One region of the Fervidobacterium nodosum Rt17-B1 genome, then DNA from elsewhere that is predicted to be linked to it. Evidence: riboswitches for the same ligand, from Rfam matches in the RefSeq annotation. Region 1 holds a riboswitch; the other holds the start of a gene.

What was found. A riboswitch is a leader RNA that binds a small molecule or an ion and turns the genes downstream of it on or off. The one in region 1 is predicted to bind thiamine pyrophosphate.
Region 2: linked by a shared signal. The riboswitch ahead of FNOD_RS01595 (thiamine ABC transporter substrate-binding protein) and the one ahead of FNOD_RS07425 (sulfide-dependent adenosine diphosphate thiazole synthase) in region 1 are both predicted to bind thiamine pyrophosphate.

What each region holds. Positions count from the first base shown of each region.
Region 1 covers NC_009718.1:1,538,305-1,541,521, reverse strand. The annotation lists gene FNOD_RS07435 (hypothetical protein) at 1-742, shown strand, start outside; gene FNOD_RS07430 (histidine triad nucleotide-binding protein) at 771-1,106, shown strand; TPP riboswitch at 1,215-1,327, shown strand; gene FNOD_RS07425 (sulfide-dependent adenosine diphosphate thiazole synthase) at 1,436-2,263, shown strand; gene thiC (phosphomethylpyrimidine synthase ThiC) at 2,260-3,217, shown strand, end outside.
Region 2 covers NC_009718.1:336,952-340,168, forward strand. The annotation lists gene FNOD_RS01590 (ATP-dependent Clp protease ATP-binding subunit) at 1-1,551, shown strand, start outside; TPP riboswitch at 1,623-1,734, shown strand; gene FNOD_RS01595 (thiamine ABC transporter substrate-binding protein) at 1,813-2,790, shown strand; gene FNOD_RS01600 (substrate-binding periplasmic protein) at 2,941-3,217, shown strand, end outside.

The DNA.
Region 1 (3,217 bases):
GAAAAAATTCTTACTCTCTTCAAAATCACCTTACAGACTCCTGAGCAAAGTTATTCTAAACGAACAAAGTGGGCTCATACTTGAGGAAGGCGTGGTTATAATGAACGCGCTCAATTCTGAGCTAAACATCAAAGGTTCATTCATATCAACAGGTCCAATAACTATCCTCGAAAGCGGAAGATTAAGCGTAACCCAAAGTGGCATACTTTACTTAAATGGGAATGCTTACACTACAAACATAAACTCCGATATAGGGGCTTTAATCTTTCTTGATAACGCGAAGGCCAACAATGCCAATTTAGTACTACCAAATTTTGTCGTCATAAGAAATTCTGAGCTTCAAAATGTAACAATAAATGGCGCTTACGCTGTGTATATAATAAACTCAAAGATAGAAAACCTAAACATCCAAAATTGCGGAAAAGTATATATAAACAACTCTGTAGTAAACACCTTCGTGACTTCTCTACTTTCCAAAGTAATCATGTACGACTCTCAAATAGACAACTCTGAAATCTCGGATCTTTCTGAGCTGAACATAGTTAATTCGAAAATTTCATCGCTGAAAATTCTAAAAGGTGGATTAGTTAAATCAAAAAATTCTGAATTAAACCAAATTGATATTGATGATTATTCAATAATCTACTTATTCAATACAAGTGCAAACGCGCTCAACGTAGGCAATGGAAAATATTACAACCTTGAAAGTAAGATAAAAACAATAAACAAAATTAAAAAATGAAATCTTTCAGATTGTGGGGGTGAAAATGATGAATGATTGTGTATTTTGCAAAATAATCGATGGGCAAATACCTTCTGAAAAAGTATACGAAGACAATGACTTTATCGTTATCAAAGACATTCGCCCAGTCGCTCCTGTTCATCTGCTTGCGATATACAAAAAACACATTGCGACAATAAACGACCTTTCCGAAGAAGATTCTAAAAACATGTGGAAACTATTTGAAGTGATAAAAAAAGTAACAAAAGACCAAAACCTCGAAAGCTATAGAATCGTCCAAAACAATGGCAAAGACGCTGGTCAAGAAGTTCACCACATACACTTCCATATAATCGGCGGAAGAAAATTAGGCGCTTTGGGTTGATTGAATCGATTCTGAGCTATCAAAATACAAATAATCAAACAAATTCACCAAAAATCGGCAATTGACATACAGATATAGGTAAGATAAAATCAAATTAGAAAAAGTGAATATTCTCCCAAGGGGAGCTCCATACTGCGGGGCTGAGAGGAGGGAGGCAATCCCTCGACCCTACGAACCTGATCCGGGTAATACCGGCGGAGGGATTGGGAGTGGTAATTATTGTAAAAAAGTTAAATAAGCAAAATGAAATATCAAAACAAAAATCCCTCCGAAGAAAATTCGGAGGGATTTTTTATTGTAAAAAACTTCAAAACAGGGAGGAGATGAGTATGAAAGACTTAAAGATTTCCCAACTTATCGTAAAGCATTACTTCCAAAAACTAAACGATGTGCTGAATGTAGATGTAGCTATAGCTGGATGTGGGCCAAGCGCCCTTGCTCTTGCCACAGAACTTGCCAAAAATGGTAGAAAAGTAGCGATTTTTGAGGCGAAAAACGAACCTGGCGGAGGTATTTGGGGCGGTGGAATGATGTTCAATGAACTAGTTTTGGAAAGTGAACTCGAATGGTATTTGAAGGAACATCATATTAAGTACAAAAAGGAAGATGAGTTCATCGTTGTTGATGCCGTGCACTTTGCTTCCGCAATGCTTTACAACGCAACGAAAAATGGTGCGTATATATTCAATAACGTATTCGTTGAAGACCTTGTTATGTACAATGAAAGAATATCCGGTGTTGTCATAAACTGGATGCCAACTATAAAGGAAAAATTACACGTCGACCCTATAACGGTTGTAGCTAAATTCACAGTTGACGGCACGGGACATCCAGCAAATCTCGTCAGATTACTCTCCAAAAGAGGAATAATTAATTCTGTAAAAGGTTCTTCGGAAAACCTTTGCTCATGCGGAGTTGTTGAATACGAATTTCCAATGGACGCTGAGAATGGTGAAAAATTCGTCGTTGAAAACACAAAAGAAATTTACCCCGGTCTTTACGTCATGGGCATGGCGGCGGTAAGTGTCGGTGGTGGACCAAGAATGGGGCCAATTTTCGGTGGAATGATAATGTCTGGTCTTCGCGCTGCTGAATTGATAGAAGAAGAGCTGAAAAGAATAGAAACCTCAGAAGATAAGATGTGGGTGAGAGTATGACACAACTTGAAATGGCAAGAAAATCTCAAATATCTCCAGAAATGTCAATTTGTGCAGAATATGAGGGTGTAGATGTTAAAGAAATATTAGAAAAACTTTCTTCTGGAAAAGCCGTTATACCAAAAAACAAAATCCACAAAATATCAAGACCAATGGTTGTCGGTGAAGGATTTTCTGTAAAAGTTAACGCAAACATTGGAACATCACTTGGCTATAGTTCACTTGAAGAAGAAATCGAAAAGTTAAAAGTAGCTATAGACTCTGGTGCGGATTCCGTCATGGTACTCTCCACGTGGGGAGATTTAAAGGAAATGAGAAGAATTTTAGTCGAAATGAGCCCTGTGCCGGTTGGTTCAGTACCAATTTACGATTCCGCTGTTCTTTCGTACAAATCTGGAAAAAACGTTGTAGATTTCTCAGAGAAAGATTTCATAGATATGGTTAAATCGCACGCAGAAGATGGTATAGACTTCATGACCATTCACGTTGGAATAACGAAAAACGTGCTTGAAAAGGTTAAAAACAACCAAAGAATACTAAAAATAGTTAGTCGCGGGGGAGCGATTGTCACAGGCTGGATGATAAAAAATAACAAAGAAAATCCTTTCTATGAGTATTTCGACGAGATATTAGATATAGCTAGAGAATACGACGTAACGCTTAGCTTAGGTGATGGCATGAGACCCGGCGCTATTCTTGATGCCACTGACCATCAACAATTGGAAGAATTGTTCGTTATGCGCGAATTGGTTGAAAGAGCTTGGGAAAAAGGCGTACAAGTCATGTTAGAGGGTCCTGGACACGTACCACTCAATGATATAGAGATGAACGTGAAATTGATGAAAAAAGTGGGAAAAGGTGCTCCAATATTTTTATTAGGTCCCCTCCCCACAGATAGAGGTGTTGGATACGACCATATAGTTAGCGCTATTGGAGGAGCTTTGGCAGCTTACT
Region 2 (3,217 bases), 750 kb from region 1:
AGGATTGTTAATAAGGACGTGCCAGAATTCTTGAAGAATAAAACAATACTTAAATTAGACCTTGCAAGATTGGTTGCTGGTACGAAATTCAGAGGGGAATTCGAGGAAAGACTAAAAAAACTTATAGACGTACTTAAGAAGAGAACAGACGTTATACTCTTTATCGACGAATTACACACAGTTGTTGGTGCTGGTGCCGCTGAGGGTGCACTTGATGCAGGTAACATTCTAAAACCAGAGCTTGCCCGTGGAACGTTAAGGGTTATCGGTGCGACTACAGTTGAAGAATACAGGAAACATATTGAAAAAGACAAAGCGTTAGCAAGAAGATTCCAAGTAATCTTTGTCCCAGAACCAAGTATAGAAGAAACCATCGAAATCTTGAAAGGTTTGAAGGCCAAATTTGAAGAATTCCACAACGTCTCTATAAGTGATAAGGCAATTGAGTTTGCGGCGAAGATGTCCGCAAGGTATATCACCGACAGATTTTTGCCAGACAAAGCAGTTGATCTTGTAGACGAAGCTGCGGCAAGAGCAAAAATTGATGGAAAGAAAGAAATAGTTGAAGAAGATATCGCAAGTGTTATTGAAAGATGGACGGGTATCCCCGTCGGTAAAATAATGGGTGATGAAAAGGAAAAGATAAAGAACCTTGAAAAGATAATACATGAAAAGTTTGTTGACCAAGAAGAAGCAGTGAAGATTGTTTCGAATGCAATCAAAATGTCCCGTGCAGGTATTAGAAATCCAAAAAGACCACTTGGTGTGTTCTTGTTCCTCGGACCAACCGGAGTTGGTAAGACAGAGCTTGCTAAGAGATTAGCGGATGTACTATTTGGTAGTGAAAAAGCGCTTATAAGAATCGATATGAGCGAATATATGGAAAAGCATTCAGTAGCCAGACTTATAGGTGCACCTCCGGGATACGTTGGTTATGAAGAAGGTGGTCAATTAACAGAGCAAGTTAGAAGAAGACCTTACAGTGTAGTGCTCTTTGACGAAATTGAAAAGGCGCACCCAGAAGTGTTCAATGTACTCTTACAGTTATTTGATGATGGAAGACTTACAGATGGTAAAGGGACGACAGTTGACTTTAGGAATACCATAATCATAATGACAAGTAACATTGGTTCAGATGTTATAATGCAAGACATTGAAGAGGGTTTCGAAGACTTGATACCAAGACATATAGAAGAAGAAATGAGGAAATACTTCCGCCCAGAGCTTATAAACAGAATAGATGCGGCTGTAGTCTTTAAGCCTCTTAAGAAAGAACACATCAAGGAGATAATCGAAATATACACAAAGGAATTAAACGAAAGACTCATCGATTCAGATAAAGATATAAAGGTTGTTCTTGATGAGAGTATGAGAGAATACCTTGCAACTGAGGGGTACGTTCCGTCAATGGGAGCAAGGCCTTTGAGAAGATTATTTGAGAATACTGTAGAATTTAAGCTTGCAGAACTCATAATTGATGAAAAAGTAAAAGAAGGCCAAACTGTAAAGTTTATTTGGGAAGAAGGAATATTAAAGTGGGAAATTTTATAAAAGAATCTTTTAAAGATACAATTTAATACTTGACACAGTCTAACAAAGGGTTATAATAGGATTGAATTTAATAATGCCTGGAGGGGAGCTCCAAAATGCGGGGCTGAGAGGAAGGAGTCAATCCTTCGACCCTTCGAACCTGATCCGGGTAATACCGGCGGAGGGACCAGGTGACTCAAAAATTTGAGTTCTGGAATAAGCAATTAAAAATCGTCCCTCCGAAAAAATGCGGAGGGACGATTTATTTTTGGAGGTGGGAGGATGAAAAAGTTCTTGGTTATTTCTCTACTTTTAGTTGTTTCTTTAGTGATTATTGCTGCAGAGCTTGTTATTTACACGTCCGATAGCTTTGCTGGAGGTATAGGAAAAGTTATAGCGCCGAAGTTCGAAAAGGTCTACAAATGCAAAGTTAAAATGATAAGTTTTGGTTCGATGGGAGATGTCTTAGCAAGAATTATCGCCGAAAAAAATTCACCTAAAGCTGATGTAGTGATAGGCTTAAATCCTCAACAGTTACAAAAGGCCATTAAGGAAGGTGTTCTTGAGAAATATAGACCAGTTAACTCAAAAAATATTGTTTATAAGTCTTTAGTTACAGATTATGGTACTGTTTACGATTACGGTGCACTTGCCATGATTTACAACGTAGAAAAGATTAAAAACCCACCACGTTCCTTTAAAGATTTACTCAAGCCTGAATATAAAGGTAAGATAGTACTTATCGATCCAAGAACATCAAGTACTGGCTTAACTTTTCTTATGTGGACTATCGCTGCATTCGGCGAAGATGATGCTATGGAATATTGGAAACAATTAAAAAATAATGTTTTAATGTTTACAAGTGGTTGGAGTGCAGCGTTTAAGATGATTGAAACAGGGGAAGCAGATATAATAGTAAGCTATGCCACAGATGGTGCTTACAGCATGTACAAGTACGGTTCAATAAAGTATATGCCCGTTATATTCGAAGAAGGAGCATACGTGCTTGAAGAGTATGCCTCAATTGTAAAGGGTGCAAAGAATCTCGCACTTGCAAGGACATTTTTAGAGTTTATACTAACACCAGATTTTCAAAAAGAAGTGCCTCTTAATCAATGGATGATGCCGGTTATAAATGTCGAGCTTCCCGAAGTTTTCAAATATGTACCAACATTTAAGAAAATTCTCAAAGTCAAGCCAGATGTCAACGACAGGATAGATGAAGTACTCAAAAAATGGGAAAAGGCTGTGATTGGCTAGAAGATGAATAAGTTTAGGTAATCATAATTAATGGGCTGCCTTTTGAATATCGCAGCCCATTTTTATTTAGTTTTATAAAATGATGAACAAACTTTAGATAGGTAAGGTCTAAAATAATAGGATTATAAAAATCGAAAGGAGGATTAAAATTTGAGAAAGTTAATCGTTATAATTGTTATATTATTAACATTTCTTAGTACTTTTTCTCAATTTTTAAAGGTGGGATTTTTGCTAGGCTCACCTTACGCGTTTTGGAAAGGTGAAAAGTTTGGTGGTATAGATTACGATATTCTTAAAAAGGTTGTCTCCGATATGGATTATCAGCTTGAAATATACATTCTCCCATTTACCGCTTTAAAACCTGAGATTTTGAATGTTCTTAATTTGGATATCGTGGCTGGTGGAATACATATGACCGAAGAACGCA